DNA from 4 places in the Priestia sp. JV24 genome. Region 4 is predicted to be linked to each of the others. Evidence: riboswitches for the same ligand, from Rfam matches in the RefSeq annotation. Region 4 holds a riboswitch; each other region holds the start of a gene.
The links. Region 4 has a riboswitch for cobalamin ahead of OK414_RS13750 ((2Fe-2S) ferredoxin domain-containing protein). Riboswitches for the same ligand answer to the same signal wherever they lie in the genome.

Region 1 (5,617 bases), on a different contig from region 4:
CGGATAACGCAGTATTTGGACAAACAGGTCCTAAAGTTGGAAGCTTCGATGCAGGATATGGCTCTGGTTACTTAGCTCGCATCGTAGGTCATAAGAAAGCGCGTGAGATCTGGTTCTTATGCCGTCAGTACAACGCTCAAGAAGCACTAGACATGGGATTAGTAAACACGGTCGTTCCATTAGAACAGCTTGAAGCTGAAACAATTCAATGGTGTGAAGAGATGTTAGAAAAAAGTCCAACCGCTCTTCGTTTCTTAAAAGCAGCATTTAATGCTGATACGGATGGCTTAGCTGGTATCCAGCAATTTGCGGGTGACGCAACGCTTCTTTATTACACAACCGATGAGGCAAAAGAAGGTCGCGATGCATTTAAGGAAAAACGCAATCCAGACTTCCAACAGTTCCCACGTTTCCCTTAAACAGCTGAAACAGCTTGGTGATTATCATCAGGCTGTTTTTTCAATTTAATTTAGTTAATCAGTATAAAAAGGAGAGAAATTCATGAGTAGCCAAACGATTCCCAATGGGCTTATGCAAAGAGCATATTTGACGCCAAATCGAGTGGCGGTAGAAACATCCCAAACGTCTCTTACGTTTCAAGAGCTTCATAAACGTGTTCAAAAAGTAGCACAGCAGCTTTCGTTTAACGGTGTAAAGCAAGACGATACCATTGCTTTATACATGAAAAATAGAGTGGAGTTTATTGAGATTTTACATGCGGTTTCTTATATTGGTGCAAGGTTGCTGCTCGTCAACACGCGTTTGACAAACGAAGAAATTAATTATCAGCTAACAGATGCAAACGTGTCGTTGCTTATTGCGGATGAAACATTTTTAATGAGAGAATTCCAAAGTTCCATTACTCAGCTTACTTTACCTGCTTTAAAAAGTTCTCCAGAAGCAGAAACGGATTTTCAAAAAACGTGGAATCTCGAGGAGACATTTACCATTATGTATACGTCCGGAACAACAGGTCATCCAAAAGGAGTGCTGCAGACGTATGGAAATCACTGGTGGAGTTCCGTTGGCTCAGCGCTTAATTTAGGATTAAACGAAAAAGACTGCTGGCTTATAGCGGTTCCTTTGTTTCATATTAGCGGCTTATCTATTTTAATGCGGAGCGTCTTTTACGGAATGAAAATCATTTTAGAAGAACGGTTTGAAGCAAGAGCAGTAAATGAAGCAATTGAAAACAAAGAGGTAACGATTATTTCGGTTGTCACTTCCATGCTGTCCAACATGCTCGATGAGTTAGGGGAACGAAAATATCCGCATACGTTTCGATGCATGCTTTTAGGAGGAGGACCTGCACCGCTTACTATTTTAGAGGCTTGTGTGAATAAAGAAATTCCTGTTTATCAAACGTATGGAATGACAGAAACATCTTCACAGTTCGTTACGCTTTCACCTGAAGATAGTTTGCGAAAACTGGGATCAGCAGGTAAACCATTATTTCCATGTGCAATGAAAATTGTAGATGAAAAAGGAAATGAGACCAGCGAAGCAGGAGAAATCATTGTTAAAGGTCCAAATGTTACAAAAGGATATTTAAATAAACCAGAAGCTACTGAAAAAGCCCTTCAACAAGGCTGGTTCTATACAGGAGATATCGGGAAAGTGGATGAAGAAGGCTTTCTATATGTGTTAGACAGACGTTCAGACCTTATTATTTCAGGTGGAGAAAATGTATATCCAGCTGAAATTGAAAATGTTTTGTTGAAGCATCCCGCTGTTAAAGAGGCCGGTGTAACGGGAGTAGGTGATGAAAAATGGGGACAAGTTCCAGCTGCATGTATTGTTGTAAACGAAGACGTTTCAGATGAAGAATTATCTTTACACATTCAACAATTTTTAGCAAAGTACAAACTTCCAAAGTATTTCGTTCGAGTAGAGGAGCTGCCGCGAACAGCTTCTAATAAAATCATACGCCGGAAGCTATCATCGTTCATACAGAAAAGGAGCTAATCGATGATTATAAAAAAAGTACATCTTTATAAAATTGACATGAAGCTTCTTTCTCCTTTTTCAACAAGCTATGGTACAGTACAGGATCGAGAATTGATTTTGCTTGAAGTAGAAGATGAACAAGGATTTACAGGGTGGGGAGAAGTCGTTGCTTTTTCATCTCCTTGGTATACGGAAGAAACGATTCAGACATGTTTTCATATGTTAGACGATTTTTTAATTCCCTCGCTTCTTCATCAGCAGCTTCAAAAACCAGAGGATGTTCAAAAGTTATTCAAACCTCTAAAGCGAAATAACATGGCTAAAGCAGCTTTGGACTGTGCTGTATGGGATTTGTATGCAAAGCGGCAAAACAAGCCGTTATCTGAAGTAATTGGCGGAGTAAGGTCTGCTGTAGAAGCTGGAGTGGTAGTTGGCTTAAATGACATTTCCGTAATGAAAGAACAAATAAAGACTTACATGAAAGATGGCTATAAGCGCTTTAAAGTGAAAATTAAGCCGGGTGCTGACTATGAGCTACTGAAACAAATTCGAGATGAATTTCCAAGCATTCCTCTTATGGCTGATGCCAATTCAGCCTATACTTTAAGCGATAGTGATTCATTAAAGAAACTAGATGAATTGAATTTAATGATGATCGAACAGCCGTTAAGTTCTGATGATATCCTTGATCATCGATTGTTACAAAAGCAAATAAAGACGCCAATTTGCTTAGATGAAAGTATTGTGAGCTGTGAAGATGCACGTCATGCAATCGAACAAGAAAGCTGTAAGATTATCAATGTGAAAATCGGGCGAGTTGGCGGAATGTCCGTAGCAAAGCAAATTCATGATTTATGCGTCCGGCATGGTGTAAGACTTTGGGTTGGAGGAATGTTAGAAGCAGGGATTTCACGAGCTCATAACATCGCCCTTGCCACACTCCCTTCTTTCACGATACCAGGTGATATTTCTGCGTCGTCTCGCTATTGGGAAAAAGATATTATTAAGCCCGAAGTAGAGGTAGAAGCCGGAGTAATAAAGGTGAAGGGAAAACCGGGGATAGGATACGATATTGATAAAAAGTTTATCAAAACAATCAAATCATTTGAAAAAGAATACAAATAATTAAAAACCGTTTTTTGATGAAAAACGGTTTTTTTATTGAGGTTGTCAATGTTTAGTAGAAAAATAGGACAAATTTTTTAAAAAGAGCACATTGTTCCATCAAGCGTGTCAAAACATGTTATGATGGAATAGTTTGATGAAAAAAGTCGAAGAGTTTTATCGTAAAAAACAAAATTATTTTTGAAAATAGGTTGATAGTTTTCTAAGTTGTCCTATATAATGTGTTTATAACATAACACAATATGTTGTTTTGAAATCTATAATAAAATACTATATTTTGTGTTTTCCAGTGAAAAAGGTGTCTGATAAAAAGACTTAAAAGGGAATTTGGTGAAAATCCAAAGCTGTTCCCGCAACTGTGAATGCTGATGAAATAAGGAGATCCACTGTGAGTAAACATCATGGGAAGGCCTTAAAGTAAAAAGAAGCATAAGTCAGGAGACCTGCCTTTTTTATGTCGTTTTATCTTCTTCGGGAGGTGAGAGGGTAGAGCGAGGATTGAGAAAAGACTTAGTGTCTTCTTCTATCTTCGTTCTATTCGCTCACCGAGGTACGGTGAGCGATTTTTTATTTTGAAGTGAAGAGAGGAGCCATATTTATGGTGAATACATTAAAGCCTACAATTCTACATGAATTAACTGCATATATTGAACGTTTAAAAAAAGAATTTACGCAGCTTGATTTTTCTTTGTATGAGGAAAAGGTTATTCAAACTGTTACAGTAAAGGAAAATATGACGGACGAAAAGGTTGCAAACGTCCTAATTTTGGCAGCCTTAGAGCGTATTTCAATGGAAGAACCCGATTGGACGTACGTAGCGGCAGACGTCTACTTAAACGAACTATATCGAAAAGCAGCGGACAACCGAGGTTACGATAAAAAAGAGAAGTACGGTTCGTTTTATCAGCTTATTCAAGAACTAACAAAAATCGGCATTTATAATAAGCAGCTATTAAAAACATATACAGAAGAAGAAATTAATGAAATTGCTTCAGTCATTATTCCTGAACGCGATCGTTTATTTACATACATTGGATTGTTGACATTAGCAGATCGCTATTTAGCGACATCACATGATAAGCGCGTATACGAATTACCGCAAGAACGTTTTCTTATCATTGCTATGACGCTGATGTCTCAAGAAAAGAAAGAAAATCGAACAGCATTAGTAAAAGAAGCGTATTGGGCGCTTTCTAGTCTATATATGACGGTTGCCACACCAACACTTTCAAACGCAGGAAAGAGCTACGGACAGCTATCTAGCTGCTTTATTGATACGATTGATGACAGCTTACGCGGTATTTATGATAGCAATACAGATTTGGCCACGCTTAGTAAAAATGGAGGCGGAATTGGTGTCTACCTCGGTCATATTAGAAGCCGAGGAAGTGATATAAAAGGTTTTAAAGGCGTATCATCAGGAACAATTCCATGGATGAAACAGCTAAATAATACGGCTGTAAGTGTCGATCAGCTAGGTCAACGCCAAGGAGCTATTGCCGTATATTTAGACGTATGGCACAAAGACATCTTTTCATTCTTAGATGCGCGTTTGAACAATGGTGACGAACGTCAGCGCACGCATGATTTATTCACTGGTGTATGTTTGCCAGATTTGTTTATGGAAAAAGTAGAGGCACGTGAAGACTGGCACTTATTCGATCCTCACGAAGTTCGTACGCTGATGGGCTACTCGTTAGAAGATTTTTATGATGAAGAAGAAGGCAGCGGTTCGTTCCGCACTCGTTACGCTGAGTGTGTAAATAATGAACAGCTTTCAAGAGAAACAGTACCTGCTATTGAAATCTTCAAGCGCATTATGCTTTCCCAGCTTGAAACCGGAACGCCTTATATGTTTTATCGTGATACGGTTAACCGAGCTAATCAAAACCGCCACGAGGGCATGATCTACTGCAGCAACTTATGTACAGAAATTACGCAAAACCAAAGCACAACGGTCGTAACAGAGGAAATTACGGAAGACGGAAAAATTATTATTACAAAGAATCCGGGCGATTTTGTTGTATGTAATCTTTCTTCTATCAACTTAGCGAGAGCCGTAACTGAAGATGTGCTTGAACGTTTAATTCCAATTCAAGTACGCATGCTTGATAACGTTATTGAGTTAAATGATTTGCCAGTACTTCAAGCAAAACTAACAAACCAAAAGTACCGCGCAGTAGGACTTGGCACATTTGGTTGGAACCATTTGCTTGCCTTAAAGAAAATAGCATGGGAAACAGATGAAGCGGTAGCATATTGCGATGAATTGTACGAGCAAATTGCTTACTTAACCGTACAGGCAAGCATGAACTTAGCTAAAGAAAAAGGTGCATATCCATTATTTAAAGGCTCAGATTTTGAGTCAGGCGCTTATTTTGAAACACGTAAATACACAAGCGAAGCGTGGAGTGAACTGCGTAACGAAGTTCAAAGCAATGGGATAAGAAATGGCTACTTAATGGCTGTAGCACCTAATTCATCAACATCTATTATCGCGGGTTCTACTGCAAGTATTGATCCGATTTTCCGTAAGTTTTATTCA
Region 2 (5,617 bases), on a different contig from region 4:
TTTCATCAAAAGCGTACATTGCATGGTTTAAGTATGTGACACCCTACTACTATTTAAAGCTGGAGAAAGGGTATCTAACAGTTCTTCTTATTTTTGCAGCACTTTGTTTATGTACGGCACTTTGGAGTTTTAAAAGGAGAGAAGTATAATATGTATGCTATTGAAACAAGTAAATTAACTAAAAAATATGGATCTAAAACAGTTGTTAACGGTATTAATTTACAGGTATCACAAGGGGAAATTTACGGATTTTTAGGAAGAAACGGAGCAGGAAAGTCTACATTTATTAATATGCTTACCGGCGTTTCATTTCCTTCAGCAGGAGAATTTACGCTGCTGGGACAGAGTGATATTGATTTAGAGCTTCAGAAGAAAATAGGTGTGCTTCCTGACTATGCTAACTTTTATGATGAGATGACAGCGCTCAATCATTTGCGCTATTTTTTAAAGGTAAACGGCCATCGTTTTTCGAAAGAATACTGTAGTAATGTACTGAAGAAAGTAGGACTAGAAGGACATGAGCATCAGAAAGTTGGAAAGTTTTCATTTGGAATGAAAAAGAAGTTAGGAATTGCTCAAGCAATTGTAGCAGACCCAGATCTTATCTTTTTAGATGAACCAACTTCTGGAGTAGACGTTGAATCTGCTCTCCACATTCATGAACTAATAAGAGAACTCCAAAATCAAGGCAAGACAATTTTTATGACGTCTCATAATTTAAATGAAGTTGAGAAGATTTGTACACGTGTAGCGATTATGAAAAATGGGGTCATTTTAATAGAAGGTACAATGGAAGAGCTGCGCTTTCAATATCAAGCGAAAAAAACGGTGATGATCAAACATGATCCTTATCCAAACAGTCACAAAGAATACATTCAACAGTTTTTCCGTACGTTGAGTCCCGAAGTTGAATACCATCACATGTACACAAAAGTGATGCTTCAAAAAGAAAGAAATATTCCTCTTATTATTCGCGAATTGATTCAATGCGGCATCGACATTTATCAAGTTCACGTCGAAGAACCTTCTTTAGAAGAGATCTTTTTGCAAAAAAATATTGTGGATCACTCACAGGTGAGTTAATAGGCGAAAGGCGTTGATTTACTACTGAGCTTGAGTACATTATTTATAAATACCAGTTAGGAAGCTTCTGACAAAAACATGTTCATTTTCTCAAGAAACTGATAAGATAGCTAATGACATTTAAAAATAAGAAAGGATTTCGATTATGTTATCAGCTATTAATTCAGTAGATTATACCATCTTCCACGCGGTGAATCAGTATGCCTCACACGTAAAGCCTCTAGATTCGCTGATGGTATTCTTTGCAGATTATGCCCAGTATGTACTTATCGTTTTACTCGGCTTGTTTTTACTTATTAATAAAAACGGCAGCCGTGTTGTAGCATTTCAAGCTTTGTGTGCTTGTGCAACAGGAGTCATTATCAATAAAGTGATTAGTTTATTTGCTTATCGAGATCGTCCGTTTATCTCTCACCACGTGAATCAGCTCATTGATCACGCCGCGAATTCTTCATTTCCAAGCGATCATGCTACATCTGCATTAGTTATCACTTTTACCATTTGGCTGCATTTCAAACGCTCAGGACGCATGTGGGTTATAATAGGTGCACTTATTGCATTTTCACGCGTATGGGTTGGCGTTCACTATCCATTCGATGTGTTAACAGGAGCTATTTTAGGATGCGTGCTGGCGCTGTTTATTCATTATGTTATTTTTAATACGAAAATCATGAGAGCTATTACCAATCTGTCTATTTTTCGAAAATCAGCTTATGACAGGCAGTCTCAATATTATTAAGAAAAAGTCGCACATATGCGGCTTTTTTTATTGGGAAATTTTTAATGTATTTAATACTTGTTTTTTAAAATTAAATTGTGTACAATTAAATCACAGAAACGATAAATGAAAAACTTTTAATACAATTACTAAAAAAGAGGAGAGATTTATACATGAAAGCTTTATATGAAACAACAGTTGTTAACACAGGTGGAAGAACAGGAGAAGTTCACTCTTTAGATAACATCTTTAACTTAGACGTGGCAACACCGCCAGCGCTTGGTGGAGAAGCAACAACAGCAACAAACCCAGAGCAGCTATTTGCAGCTGGATACAGTGCTTGTTTCAACAGCGCGTTAGAATTTATGTTGAAAAAACATAACGTAGAAATCAAAAGAAGTGAAGTGAAAGCTACTGTTCAGCTGCTTCCTGATAAAGCTGATCAAGGAGTAAAAATTGGAGTAGCGCTTGAAGCTCATATCGAAGGCTTAGATTTAGAAACAGCTAAAAAATATGTAGACCTAGCCCATTCATACTGCCCGTATTCAAAAGCAATCAGCGGTAACGTAGACGTAATGGTAGAAGTAGTTTAATTGCTTTAAAAAGCCCTGCTAAGCATGTAAAGTTTAGCAGGGCTTTTCTATTTGAATTTTCTCTATTCATTTGTAAGCGGTACTAGTATAATGAAGAAGAAAATGAATTATTCGCACAGTTTAGGTGCTCTTACATAGCGTAAGAGGTAACAGGGAATCGAGTGCAAATCTCGAGCGGTCCAGCCACTGTAAGCAGGGAGTTTTCTATCTTATCGTCACTCAAAACGGGGAAGGCGGTAGAAAATGATGATCTCAAGCCAGGAGACCTACCTATTCTGTACACTTGACTCTTCTAGGAAAGAGGCGGTGTATCAAGGTACGCAGTGAGCAATTGCTGTTTATTTTCATATGCCGACACATCCTCAATTTCTATAGAATTGAGGCTTTTTTACGTTTTATTTTAAAAAAAGGAGTGTAGGAAATGGAAGGTTTATCAGTTTTTTTACTTGTCTTTTTATTAGGAATCAGGCACGGATTGGATGCAGATCACTTAGCTTTTATTGATGGCCAGACTCGATATAATTGGCGAATGGGCAGCCGTTTTGCCCCGTGGGTCGGAACGCTGTTTTCACTAGGTCACGGAGGAATGGTGGCCGTCACGGCCGGGATGCTGGGCGTGATGATGAAGAATTTTACGTTTCCATCGTATTTCGATCATTTTGCATCTTGGGTATCCATTATCTCTCTCTTTCTAATCGGGACATTAAACACATATCATTTGCTTCGAACCAAAAATAAAGAGGAAGAGTTTCAGCTGAGCGGGTTAAAAGGGAAGTTTATTCCGAAAATCGCAAAAGGAACAACGAATCCTTTTTTAATTATTCTTGTAGGAGCATTGTTCGCTTTAGCAGCCGAAACGGTCAGTCAAACGGCCGTGTGGTCTCTAGCTGTAGGGAACGCAGGCAAGTATACGCCGCTTTTGTTGGGACTAGTGTTTATGTTTGGTATGATGCTAACAGATACAATCGATTCATTGATTGTACATAAAATGGTGAATGAATCGAGTAAATTTGGACAATCTGCTTCTCGCTTGATGGGCTGGGTTATTGTTGTCCTCGCGTATGGTGTGTCGTTCTATTTAGCATTCACTTTCTTTAACCCATGGGCCGAAGTAAACTTTGAAATGGTTGGCATTATTCTGTTTGTTTTTTTAGTGTCTATGTTTGTTTTTGTGAGTGTGAAGTCAAAAGGGAAAAATATTAAAATAAATGTCAATTAGTCAAACGAAAGCTTTAATCTGTTGAAGATTGAAGCTTTTTTGTATGAATTTGTTGAAGTTTATGGCTATTTTCGGTCGGTTATGAATAAGTTAAAGTATTATCTGTATTTAAAGGATGGAAAATTGTCTGAAAACCATTATAATTAAGGATAATTTAAGATCGTTATGTGAAACGTAGAACATAGTTATACGTACGATAAATAAAAGCATTTAATGCAAGCAGCAGGGGTTGTTTGGAGGAGGAATTGATTTGAGTCAGGTAATGGTAGAACAAAGTGTATTTAGTTATTTAAAAGAACACGAACAAGAGATGCTTGAAGATTTAGTCGGATTTGTGAAAAAAGAATCACCGTCCTACAGCAAAGAGCTAGTAGATCAGTGTGGAATGTATTTAACGCAGCTATTTCAAAAGCGTTTAGGGGTAGGGTACGAAATCATAGAAGAAAAAGAAGTAGGAAACCATTTGAAATTTACGATTGGAGAAGGAGAAAAGCAGCTTTTAATTATCGGTCACTTTGACACGGTATGGGAAAAGGGAAGGCTGAGTCTAAGAACAGAGGGAAACAAGCTGTACGGTCCGGGAATTTTAGACATGAAAGGCGGCATTGTCCAATCTATATGGGCGATTAAAGCGATTCAAGAGCTTGGCTTATCGCTCGATAAAAAAATTGTGTTTTTCTGCAATTCGGATGAAGAGATTGGGTCAATTTCTTCTAAAAAATACATTGAAGAAGAAGCACAAAGAAGTGAAGCAGTGCTAGTAGCGGAACCGGCGGTGGCGGGTTCAGGTGCGTTAAAAACGTCGCGCAAAGGAGCGGGGATTTTCACCGTAAAAGTATGGGGACGAGCAGCACACGCGGGTAATCACCACAAAGAAGGAATCAATGCGATTGAAGAGCTGGCGCGCCAAGTGATTTTTCTGCAGAGCTTAACTGATTATGAAAAAGGTACAACGGTAAACGTTGGGACGTTTACCGGCGGCAGCGGTACAAATGTAGTGCCGGAATATGCAGAAGCGCACGTGGATTTACGTGTTTCTACAGAAGAAGAAGCAAAACGCATGACGGATATTATTTTGAATTTAACACCCATTTTAAAAGGGATTAAGCTCGAAGTAACGGGAGGTATGAATCGTCCTCCGATGGTCAAGTCTAAACAAACGGAAGAGCTATTTGAATGCGCTCAGTCAATCGCGGCGAAACTGGGTATGAAATTGGAAGAAGCAGCTGTGGGCGGGGGAAGTGATGGCAATTTTACAGCGGCCATTGGCGTTCCCACGTTGGATGGATTAGGAGCATGCGGAAAAGGAATACATGCGGAATATGAACATATTCAAATTGATACGTTGTCCGAGCGTTCTTCTTTATTTGCGAATTTGCTGCTGCAAATATAAAAAAAGCCCGCCTCAAACGGCGGGGACTAATCTCAAAGCTTATATTGGGAGAGTATAAGCGTTCTTTTTTTATTTACTGCTTTCTTCTTGAAGAGAAAAGGCAGTTTCTTTCTTTTTGAATACCACTGCATCAAGAGCAAGGAACTGGCTTCCTGCAAGAAATAAGTGAGCAGACATGGCAATTAAGGCAATATCAAACTCAAACCCGCCAACAAATCCGCTTTTAAGCTTGGCTGTAAAAATGGCGCCAAGCATAACTGCCACAAATAAAGCAGATACGACTCTTGTTGCTAGGCCAAGAATAATAAGAATCCCACCTACGAGTTCAATGGTTGCAACAATATATGCCATGAAACCAGGGATTCCTAAGCTATCGAAGAACCCTACTGTATTTTCAATCCCGCCTTGCCATTTTTGAAAGCCGTGTACTAAAAATGTAAAACCTAATACTAAACGAATAATAAGTGAACCAATTTCGACGTTTTTATTCAATTTACTTCCTCCTTTAAGTGTATTTGAAAAACACTACATTATGTAGTGTAAAAGCCCGAAAAAAGAAATGTAGCAATTAAATCAGAAAGTCTTTCTTATTTGGATAATTTTACAACATT
Region 3 (5,617 bases), on a different contig from region 4:
AAGAGTATCAGGTGTTGGACCATCGTCAAACGTAAGATAAACAGGCTGTGTAAGAGCTTGATTTTGATCGTTCACCGTATTTCCTACATACATATTATGGTGAAGTGTATTAAGCAGCTTCTCAGGCTGTGCTGAAGATGCAGCTTCTTTCAGCGGCAATGCAGTAGATGCTAAGACTTGCTGAGATGAAGCAGATTCACTTCCTTTGGCTTCTGTAATAAAAAACAAAGAAGCGACAATCACTAACACTAAAGACAGAAATGCATAAAATCGTTTGTTTGGCTTAAATCGCTGGTTCAATTTGAAAATCCTTTCTACTAAACTACTATTTACTACTATAGTACAAAAAATGGAATATTAATAGTAAAAATCGACATTTTTATGGAAAAAACTTAGATGATATGACCCGGTTTTGATCTTTTTTTGTCAAATGAAAAAGGAGAACGGGACAACGATGAGGATTTGAAGAGTGAGTAGCTAGATTTTTCCTGGTTTTTATAGTATGCTTTTAGCGTGAATGATTGTTAGGAGGAATGTTAATATGTCAATGGCATATGAAGAATATATGCGTCAGTTAGTTAAACCAATGCGTCAAGAATTAACTCAAGCTGGTTATGAAGAATTAACAACAGAAGAAGCAGTAGTTGATTTTATGGAAAATGTTGAAGGAACAACTTTTGTTGTCGTTAATTCAGTTTGTGGGTGTGCTGCTGGTTTAGCACGTCCTGCAGCGACACAAGCGTATTTACAGTCTGAGCAAAAACCAAATCAAGTGGTAACAGTTTTTGCCGGTCAAGATAAGGAAGCAACAGCTAAAATGCGTGAATATTTTGGGGACATTGAGCCCTCATCACCGTCTATGGCGCTTTTAAAAGGAAAAGAAGTCGTTCATTTTATTCCTCGACACGAAATTGAAGGTCAGCCGTTAGAAGTTATTTTTGAAAACATTTTAAATGGTTTTAAGCAGCACTGTTCATAAAATGTCCTGCTTTTGTCACATCTAGTATATAGATTTTTAGAGAAAAATCGCATATACTTTATAAGAAAAAGGATGTCTATAGACATCCTTTTTCTTTATGTAAATAGCCAAACAGTGTAGGGGGAGTTATGAAAGTGATTGTTACGACTGCTGGTCGAACAAATGAACAGATGATTGTAAAAGCCAAACAAGTAGCCACTGATTTAAGTATACCTTTTGTAACAAGAGAGAAGAAATCCGTTGCAGATCTTCAGAATCTTCAAGCTGCAGACGTGCTGGTTGTCGGTAAGAATAGAGTAGAATTGCATGTCCAAAATGAAGAGGAGCCTATTTTTTTTCATCCAAATTCCGCTATGTTTAGAGTGAAGAGATGGCTGCGAGGAGAACGTGATTCGTTTATTGAAGCTGCTAGTTTGGAAAAAGGAATGAGCGTGCTTGACTGTACACTTGGTCTTGCATCGGATAGTATGATGGCGAGCGCAGCGGTAGGGAAAAGCGGAAAAGTTGTCGGACTAGAAGGCAACCGCTATGTAGCTTATTTAGTCAAACAAGGACTCTTAAATTGGGAAAGTGACGTACAAGAGTTGAATGATGCAATGAAGCGTATAAACGTGGTTCATCAAAATTTTGAATCGTTTTTGGCGTGTTGTGAAGATAATTCTTTTGATGTTGTCTACTTTGATCCTATGTTTCAAGAGCAAATTGAGGAATCGAATGGAATTAACGGTATTAAAGCAATAGCACTGTATACCACGCTGACGCCCATGGCTATACAAGAAGCAAAAAGAGTAGCCAAACAAAAGGTCGTGCTAAAAGATCATTGGAAAAGCAGTCGTTTTGAAGAGCATGGATTTACCGTGCAAAAACGAAAAACATCAAAATTTCATTACGGGACAATTGATATACAAAAATAAACAAAAAAGTAAAAAGAATCACGCTCATTGAAAAGACTTCCAAAACCTTTTAGGAATTAAAAAGTTTTGGAAGTTTTTTTTGTGAATTTCATCTAAAGTTCATAAAAGTATGATATATTTTTGAACATAAAAATACTTTTGTGTTTAAGCATCCAGCAAAAAAGGAATATCTTGTATAGGTTTCCGCTCGGTGTGACAACCTCAAACAGAAGAAGGAAGGTGCTAACTAAAAAGTTGTCGAATGCCCGTAGACAGCATAAATGAATAAGCAAATATAGGTAAAAAATTAATAAGTATGTTACAATACCTAGTGAGTTATGACAATGAATTTTACGATATGAAAAGACCATATGGGAAAAGATGAGAAAGGAAAGATACGAATGCCTAGATGGATAAAAAGAATGCTAGTTGTATTTATTACAGTATTTACATTTGGGCTTGTCACTCCACCAGAATATTTATACGTTGATGATGCAAAAGCGGACAAGCAACATAAAGCAGGGTATGTAAGAGAAACAACTCCTGTCACAGCTGTTATAGAAGATATTCATTTGCCATATGAAGAACCAAAATATGAAGACGTTTCATCATTTGTTACGTATGCAATGGAATCAGCTGAAAAACAGTCAGTGGAAAAATTCGGAACAAAAATTGGACCTGTCATTGAAGATGAATTTCGTCAAGCAGTGTTACCTAAAATTGAAGAAGTGCTGACCGACATTGGCACTGAACGTGAACAGTCAATTCAGAATCTCGAGATAAGCGAGCATCCTGCTGCTGGCTACGGTGAAAAGATTTTCCATGTATATGACCGGGAAACCGGTCAGGACTTAATACGATTTCATGTACGGCGTGAAAATCCTCCAAAAGATGGATACTGGTTTAATTTTCACTATCATGCGGCTGCAGATAATTTTCAGAAGCATTATGATTTAGGGAAAATTTATTGGAACCGAAACATGCCGCCTAAATGGTTTAGCTGATAATAGACACAACATTCTGCGATTTCGAAATGTTAGCTTTTTTAAGCTAGCATTTTTTTACGTCTAAAACCGTTAGGGTCTAAATAAGCTGAAACATTAGCACAACGATAAAAAAATCGTTTATAATGAAGTCAGACTTCTTACCATAGAATAGTGAGAAGGAACGAATAGATGCTGGAGGTAACACAATGAAACAATTTACGGAAGAAAAACAATTTCGCGAACAAATTAAGAACGAAACACTAAGCGTTGGGATTTTTACGACAACGTGGTGTCCTGATTGCAAACGTTTGGATATGTTCATTGATGAAATCGTTGATGAAAATACAGATAAAGCATGGTTTAAAATTGACAAGGATGAGTTTGAAGAACTTTCTGCTGAAAACAATGTAATGGGTATTCCTTCTCTTCTTGTATATAAAAACGGTGAAAAAATTGCACACTTGCACAGTGCAAATGCTAAAACGCCTGAAGCGGTCCGTGAATTTTTAGCAACTCTTTAATTCCTTAAGCTGCGAGAGCATTCTTGCAGCTTTTTTTTGTGAGAATGGCTATTTCCATTTTTCCATGAGTGGGGTATACTAGGACAAGTGAATAATCGTAAAGCAATAAGGTCTCAATTTAAAGATTGAGTGAAAAGGGAAGTCTGGTGAAAAACCAGCGCGGTCCCGCCACTGTAAGCGCTTTGTGCGTAAGTCAGGAGACCTGCCTTATTGTTAGCTGTGAAACCTTCGAGGAAGGGTGAAGCAGGGTAATGAACATACATATCAAGTATAGTGAACGGATTCTTTTCCTGCTTATCTTGACGTTACCTGCTTTGCTTTCAATTGAAAGTAAAGCTTTTTTATTTTGAAGCTGCCGGCGAGCAGTATACATAGTCAAAGCGGAAAAACGGGATAGCGCTGCTTTTTGCATGATCATTTGCTTTTTCTTTAACGTGGAGGTTTCGTATTCACAATGAACAATATATAGGGGGAGTATTTAGATGAAAAAATGGCTTTCGTATTCCATTATTGCACTGTTAGTCATCGTACTTGCTGCATGCGGTGCAGGCAGCCAAAGCAACAGTGATAAAAAAACGAAGCAAGATACGGCACAAACGTCACAAGCTGCATTTCCAGTGAAGGTAAAAGACGCGCGTGATAAAGAAATTACGTTGAAAAAACAGCCTAAGAAAATTGTTTCCTTAATGCCAAGTAATACGGAAATTGTATATGCCCTTGGCCTTGAAAAAGAATTAGTCGGTGTTACAAGCAACGATGATTATCCTAAAAGCGTAAAGAAAAAAGCGCAGGTAGGAGATATGAACGTTAATGCGGAAAAAGTTATTGCTTTAAATCCTGATTTAGTGCTAGCACACGCTTCAAGTATGGGCGTTTCGGATGAAGTATTTAAACAAATTGAAAGTGCGGGTATTCCGGTATTTGTTGTAAAAGATTCAACAACGTTTGACACGGTTTATGATTCTATTACGCAAATCGGTAAATTAACAGGTAAAACAAAAGAAGCTAATCAAACAATTAAAGACATGAAAGAAAAAGTAGCTTCAATTGAGAAAAAAGCAAAAACGATTTCAAAAGAAGATCGTAAAAAAGTATGGATAGAGGTATCAGGAGCTCCTGAGATTTATACAACAGGAAAAGGTACGTTCATGAACGAAATGCTTACTATGATCGGTGCTGATAACGTAGCGGCTAGTGAAAAGGGTTGGGTTAAGTTTTCTGAAGAGCAAGTTGTTAAGTTAAACCCTGACGTTATTATCGCAACGTATGATGCAGATAAAAATGAGATTATGAAGCGTCCCGCTTGGAGCAGCATGACTGCTGTAAAAGAGGGTAACATCGAGAAGGTTGATCAAAACAAAATCAACCGCTTAGGACCTCGTATTGTAGATGGCTTAGAGGACTTAGCAAAAGCAGTATACCCTGAGGTGTACAATAAATAAGAAGAGGGACCATATTCCAGTTCGAATTGAAAAGGGGATTGGTCCCTTTTCACATCTTAAAATTGAAGAACGGCCTGAGCTTTTAATCATGAAAACCGAGACTTCTTATAAAACATACAGCTCAGGGGTTTTAGGAACAGGCATTACGGAAACGGACACCTTTTACAATCGATTTGTTCACAAAGACTATTATTCAGATACTCCTTCTTTGGAGTATGAGCAATATTTGATGAAAGAAAATGTGCGCCATGAGCAAATCGTAGGGTTAATGACAGCCGTTTGGTTAAAAGAAAGAGCGATTTACTGTTATGAAGGCTACGGAGTAAGAGTAGCTTCCGTGATAACGGCTGGAGTAGGAAACGCAGTAGATATTACAGCTGACGAAGCTGTCCCGTTCTATTCTTCTCCCGGTACAATTAATATGTTTTTTTTCGTGGAAGGTACGCTTACGGATGCAGCGTTTTTACAGCTTTTTATTGCGGCCACAGAAGCTAAAACAAAAACGCTGTCACAGCTGGGTGTCATAGATCCGGCTACAAAGACGATTGCTACGGGGACATCTACGGACAGCATCTCAGTTGCAGCGTCTCAGCAAGGACCATTATATGAATATGCAGGCTCTATGACCGCTTTAGGGCAAGCGGTAGCCAAGCTGGTGAAAATAAGCTTAGAGCAGGGACTTAAGGGAAAGAGGTGAAGAAATGAGTATTACACAAGCGATAATTGCACACATGACGGCCATGACGATTGCTTTACTAATTGACCGAATTATAGGCGATCCCGAAAATTGGCCGCA
Region 4 (5,617 bases):
ACACTTGAATCTATGGGCTTCCCTCTTGAAGGCATGGCATTTATTGCAGGAATTGACCGCATTCTTGATATGATGCGTACCACAGTTAACGTAGTAGGAAATGCTTTAGCTGCAATTGTGATGTCGAAGTCTGAAGGCGAATTTGATAAGCAAAAATCATTAAATTATACAAATGAATTAAAGAAATCAAACATAGCTTAAAACAAACAAGCCGGGCAGCTGCCCGGCTTGTTTTGTTTGGAGCTGCCTGTTATCTTTTTTGAAACATATGGTAAAATAAAAGAAATGAGAGACAAAGGAAGTGTCATAATGACGGAAACTGTTCAGTTAATTAAAAAGCTTGTTTCGATTCCCAGTCCTTCTGGAAATACAGAAAAGGTAATTTCATTTGTCGAAGACTATGTAAAAGAGCTAAATATTCAAACGTATCGCAATCGAAAAGGAGGCTTAGTCGCTACTATTCCCGGTAAAGATACAGATCACCACCGCATGCTGACGGCTCATGTCGATACATTAGGTGCTATGGTAAAAGAAATCAAACCGAGTGGACGTCTGAAAATCGACTTGATTGGAGGGTTTCGTTACAATTCTATTGAAGGAGAATATTGTGAAATTGAAACTTCATCAGGAGAAGTATTTACAGGAACCATCCTTATGCATCAAACATCTGTTCATGTGTATAAAGATGCAGGGAAAGCTGAGCGAAATCAAGAAAATATAGAAATTCGATTGGATGAAAAAGTACATAGCGCAGAAGATGTTCGCAGCCTTGGAATTGAAGTCGGCGACTTTGTTTCGTTTGATCCTCGTGTAGAAATAACAAAAAGCGGTTTTATTAAATCTCGTCATCTCGATGATAAAGCAAGCGTAGCTTTATTGCTTCAGCTCATGAAAACAATTCAAGAAGAACAGATCGAACTGCCATACACTACGCATTTTCTCATTTCAAATAACGAAGAAATTGGATACGGAGGAAATTCGAACATTACACCTCAAACAGTAGAATACTTAGCGGTTGATATGGGTGCTATGGGAGATGGACAATCTACCGATGAATACACCGTGTCTATTTGTGTAAAAGATTCAAGCGGCCCATATCATTACGGTTTGAGAAAGCATTTGGTGGAGCTAGCTAAGCAGCATGATATTCAGTACAAATTAGATATTTATCCGTTTTACGGGTCAGATGCTTCTGCTGCTATTCGTGCTGGACATGATATCGTACACGGCTTAATTGGTCCAGGAATTGATTCTTCTCATGCGTTTGAGAGAACGCATCAAGATTCATTAAACCATACGTATAAGCTTCTTTATCACTATGTGCAGTCGAACATGGTTCTGTTTTAAGAAAGGAATATTTAATTAGTGTATTTTTATGCAAAATAAAGAGAAGTACGGGATTGTGATGTCTGTACTTTCCTTTCCTAAAAAAGAAGCCGGCTGTCCGGCTTCTTTTTTTTAATAAATACTATATATTTTTTACTGGTGAAGCAACAGTTGGTTAAAAAGCACCTTTTTAAAGAGGTGTAATATTGCTTAAACCTTTTGTACATTTTGTTCATTTACAGAAGTTAAAATGTTTTTAAATTTTTAAAAGTTTCTTGTGACAAGTTTTGTAGAATGGGTTTTCAAAAGGAAATGGTTTCGGCATAATGTGGATATAACGATCCCTACAATAATCGGAGGCGAATCTTTTCATGTGGGTACTGACGGTATATGCTGGAAAAGAAATGAAAATGTTTGAATTTGAAACTGAAAAGCAGGCGAGAGAAGCTTTTGCCAAAACAAATGGCTGTAAAGTTCTTTCAGAAGTGGTGTATTATAACGATCCTCATTTAACATTAGTAGCTATATAATGAAAAAACAAGAGCTGACTTTATGCTCTTGTTTTTTTTATAGATGCTTGTATCTTTCGAAAAGAATAGAGTTGAAATAAAAAAAAATGTACGCTATGATATGGTAGTTACTTCTATTATTCTGATAGTTTAAAAGGTTCATATATATCAAACAGCAACAACAAAGATGCCAAGAAGGCTTAATAGGGAAACTGGTGAAAGACCAGTACTGCCCCCGCAACTGTAAGTGTGGACGAACGAGTATAACCACTGTGGAAAAATCACGGGAAGGTTCTCAAGTAGAATGATACACAAGTCAGGAGACCTGTCTTTATTGTGAAGTTTCTATTTCTCCGGGGAGCGGGAAGGGAAACGTTGGCTTAAAGTGGCATTCGTGTACACTCTTATTCTGACGTTTTACCCGCTCGCATATTAGCGAAGCGGGTTTTTCTCATGTCGTAAAACTACATATCGTGCAAAAAAGGTGCGCAATGTTTACATTGTGTTAAATGGGAAGTCTGGTGTGAAGCCAGCGCGGTACCCGCCACTGTGAAGATGAGCTGATTGCATATGCCACTGTATTCGGGAAGGCGCAGTCAAGTGATGAATCGAAGTCAGGAAACCAGCCTTTCTTTAATGCGAAGCTTACCCTACGGGATATAGGTGGAAGTGCAAAAACTTAGTTTGAATTTTTCTGCGCCTCTATCATTGATAGAGGCGCTTTTTTTAGTAAAGGAGCGAATGAGTGTGACGACGTGGAACTTAAACGGAACAAAACATCACGTATTGATTTGTAATGGAAGCAGCTGTATGAGAAAAGGTGGAGAAGAAGCCACCCAAGCTATTCGAAATAAAGTGACGGAACTGGATTTGGATGAAACGGTTCATACAACGCGTACACGCTGTAACGGACGATGTAAAGATGCTCCTGTAGCTATTGTGTATCCTTCAGGAGATTGGTACAAGCAGGTCACTGAAACCGTGGCTCACCGGATTGTCGAAGAACATTTAGCAGGAGGCTGCAGTATAAAGGAATCGATTATTTATGAATATGATCAAAATGGTTTCGTTTCCCCGGAAAACAGTGACTCCATAGAAGGAATTGATAAAGTAAAAAGTAACGCATAAAGGAGGAGCTAGCATGAAAGGTAAACTGTTAGTTATCGGATTTGGGCCGGGAAGCTTTGAACATATTACACAGCGAGCAAGAGAAGCCATTCAAGAAAGTGATATGATCATCGGTTACAAAACCTATGTGGAATTAATTCAAGGACTGTTAACGAATCAGCAAATTATTAGTACGGGAATGACCGAAGAAGTAAGCCGTGCACAAGAAGCTGTAAAGCAAGCTGAAGCAGGAAAAACCGTGGCTGTCATTTCAAGCGGAGATGCAGGAGTATATGGAATGGCAGGCCTTGTGTATGAAGTGTTGATTGAAAAAGGTTGGAAAAAAGAAACGGGCGTAGAGCTGGAAGTAATTCCTGGCATTTCGGCTATTAATTCATGCGCATCCCTCCTTGGAGCGCCCGTGATGCATGATGCTTGTACAATTAGTTTAAGTGACCACCTTACGCCATGGGAACTAATCGAAAAAAGAATCGAAGCAGCTGCACAAGCAGATTTCGTAGTGGCTTTTTACAATCCAAAAAGCGGAAGACGAACAAGACAAATTGTTGAAGCACAGAGGATTCTATTAAAGTACCGTTCTCCTGATACGCCTGTTGGTCTTGTGAAAAGCGCTTATCGTCACCGTGAAGAAGTCGTAATGACCAACTTAAAAGACATGTTAAATCATGAAATTGGCATGCTGACTACCGTTGTTGTCGGGAATTCATCTACGTTTTTTTACGACGATTTAATGATTACACCGCGCGGATATCAGCGGAAATATACCCTTAACCAAACGGAGCAGCCGCTAAGACCGCATCAGCGACTTCGAAAAGAAGCGGAACCGTGGGCTCTCGATCAAGAAGAGACTGTAAAGCAAACAGCTTCAGCTATTGAAGCAGTTCAGACCACACCAGAAGAAACAGCAACTTCACGAGTTCTTGCAGAAGAAGCGCTTCAAGCAATTTTAGGTGAACCTACTTCTGCGGTCGTACATCAGCCAATACAGTCCATTTTCGAAGTGGCGGTTAGTCCAGGACTTGCAAATAAGAAATTCACGCCTGTTCAAATGACAACACTAGCAGAAGTTGTTGGTGAAAAAGGTACGATGGAGTATACACCTGACCATCAAATCAAACTGCAAATCCCAACGACTCAACCAGATGTGATTATTAAAAAGCTCCAAGCAGCTTCCTTTTTACTATCTCCGGTCGGAGATGTGTTCACAATCAAAGCGTGTGATTTTTGTGACGGAGAAAAAAGCGATGCTATTCCACATACGGAAGAATTACAAAAGCGCCTCGGGGGAATGGACATGCCAAAAGAGCTGAAGCTTGGTATTAATGGATGCGGCATGGCCTGCTATGGCGCAGTTCAAGAAGATATCGGCATTGTCTATAGAAAAGGTGCGTTTGATTTATTTTTAGGAGCTAAAACGGTTGGACGCAATGCGCATTCAGGTCAAATTGTGGCGGAAGGCATAGCACCTGATGACATTATTGAAATAGTCGAGAACATTGTCCATGAATATAAAGAAAAAGGTCATCCTAATGAGCGATTTCATAAATTCTTTAAGCGTGTGAAGAACGTTTATGGATTCGACTATCAAGATATAACACCAAAAATAAAAGTAGAACCAGCTCCGTGTGGAGATTAAAAAATAGGAGGGCATTATATGAAATCAGTTTTATTTGTCGGTCATGGAAGCAGAGATCCTGAAGGGAACGATCAAATTCGCGAATTTATTTCGACTATGAAGCATGATTGGGACGCATCTATTTTAGTAGAAACGTGTTTTCTAGAATTTGAACGCCCAAATGTAAGTCAAGGCATTGATACATGTGTGGCAAAAGGAGCAAAAGATGTAGTTGTAATTCCAATTATGCTCTTGCCTGCCGGCCACTCTAAAATACATATTCCGGCGGCTATAGATGAAGCTAAGGGAAAATATCCACACGTAAACTTCGTATACGGACGTCCCATTGGCGTTCATGAAGAAGCCCTGGAAATTTTAAAAACGAGATTACAAGAATCAGGAGAGAATTTAGAAACTCCAGCTGAAGACACGGCTGTTATTGTCTTAGGGCGAGGAGGAAGTGATCCTGATGCAAACAGTGATCTATATAAAATTACGCGCCTTCTTTGGGAAAAAACAAACTATAAAATCGTTGAAACTTCTTTTATGGGCGTGACTGCTCCACTGATTGATGAAGGGGTAGAGCGATGTTTAAAACTGGGCGCTAAAAAAGTGGTTATTCTCCCGTATTTCTTATTTACAGGAGTACTAATTAAGCGATTAGAAGAAATGGTGAAGCAGTATAAAATGCAGCATGAAAACATCGAGTTTAAGCTAGCCGGCTATTTCGGTTTTCATCCAAAACTGCAGACAATTTTAAAAGAACGTGCTGAAGAAGGATTAGAAGGTGAAGTGAAAATGAACTGCGATACGTGTCAATATCGCCTCGGCATTATGGAGCATATTGATCACCACCATCATCACGATCATGACCATGATCACGGACACCATCACCACGATCACCATCATGACCACGACCACCATGAAGATAAGGTCGGCGAGCTAAAATGATTTTATTGTTAGCCGGAACTAGCGATGCACGTGCATTAGCCGTGCAAGTGAAAAAAGCAGGTCATGAGGTTACGGCAACGGTTGTAAC

Region 1: it holds a riboswitch for cobalamin, as region 4 does, so the genes downstream of both, OK414_RS25520 (ribonucleoside-diphosphate reductase subunit alpha) here and OK414_RS13750 ((2Fe-2S) ferredoxin domain-containing protein) in region 4, are expected to answer to the same signal.
Region 2: it holds a riboswitch for cobalamin, as region 4 does, so the genes downstream of both, OK414_RS01430 (sodium:proton antiporter) here and OK414_RS13750 ((2Fe-2S) ferredoxin domain-containing protein) in region 4, are expected to answer to the same signal.
Region 3: it holds a riboswitch for cobalamin, as region 4 does, so the genes downstream of both, OK414_RS10160 (ABC transporter substrate-binding protein) here and OK414_RS13750 ((2Fe-2S) ferredoxin domain-containing protein) in region 4, are expected to answer to the same signal.

The regions. Positions count from the first base shown of each region.
Region 1 covers NZ_JAPCIN010000023.1:825,419-831,035, reverse strand. Annotated here, with positions in the region: gene menB (1,4-dihydroxy-2-naphthoyl-CoA synthase) at 1-419, shown strand, start outside; gene OK414_RS25530 (o-succinylbenzoate--CoA ligase) at 502-1,965, shown strand; gene menC (o-succinylbenzoate synthase) at 1,969-3,072, shown strand; cobalamin riboswitch at 3,352-3,538, shown strand; gene OK414_RS25520 (ribonucleoside-diphosphate reductase subunit alpha) at 3,671-5,617, shown strand, end outside.
Region 2 covers NZ_JAPCIN010000007.1:62,619-68,235, forward strand. Annotated here, with positions in the region: gene OK414_RS01410 (ABC transporter permease) at 1-149, shown strand, start outside; gene OK414_RS01415 (ATP-binding cassette domain-containing protein) at 151-1,083, shown strand; gene OK414_RS01420 (undecaprenyl-diphosphatase) at 1,229-1,822, shown strand; gene OK414_RS01425 (organic hydroperoxide resistance protein) at 1,975-2,394, shown strand; cobalamin riboswitch at 2,500-2,683, shown strand; gene OK414_RS01430 (sodium:proton antiporter) at 2,816-3,613, shown strand; gene OK414_RS01435 (M20 family metallopeptidase) at 3,843-5,006, shown strand; gene OK414_RS01440 (DoxX family protein) at 5,076-5,498, opposite strand.
Region 3 covers NZ_JAPCIN010000015.1:162,276-167,892, forward strand. Annotated here, with positions in the region: gene OK414_RS10135 (polysaccharide deacetylase family protein) at 1-300, opposite strand, end outside; gene OK414_RS10140 (BrxA/BrxB family bacilliredoxin) at 542-979, shown strand; gene OK414_RS10145 (class I SAM-dependent methyltransferase) at 1,108-1,893, shown strand; gene OK414_RS10150 (YpjP family protein) at 2,274-2,876, shown strand; gene OK414_RS10155 (thioredoxin family protein) at 3,065-3,379, shown strand; cobalamin riboswitch at 3,471-3,604, shown strand; gene OK414_RS10160 (ABC transporter substrate-binding protein) at 3,862-4,821, shown strand; gene OK414_RS10165 (adenosylcobinamide amidohydrolase) at 4,910-5,518, shown strand; gene cbiB (adenosylcobinamide-phosphate synthase CbiB) at 5,523-5,617, shown strand, end outside.
Region 4 covers NZ_JAPCIN010000016.1:245,700-251,316, reverse strand. Annotated here, with positions in the region: gene OK414_RS13765 (cation:dicarboxylate symporter family transporter) at 1-201, shown strand, start outside; gene OK414_RS13760 (M42 family metallopeptidase) at 310-1,347, shown strand; gene OK414_RS13755 (hypothetical protein) at 1,698-1,856, shown strand; cobalamin riboswitch at 2,004-2,183, shown strand; cobalamin riboswitch at 2,301-2,481, shown strand; gene OK414_RS13750 ((2Fe-2S) ferredoxin domain-containing protein) at 2,583-2,963, shown strand; gene cobJ (precorrin-3B C(17)-methyltransferase) at 2,977-4,599, shown strand; gene OK414_RS13740 (sirohydrochlorin chelatase) at 4,618-5,529, shown strand; gene cobK (precorrin-6A reductase) at 5,526-5,617, shown strand, end outside.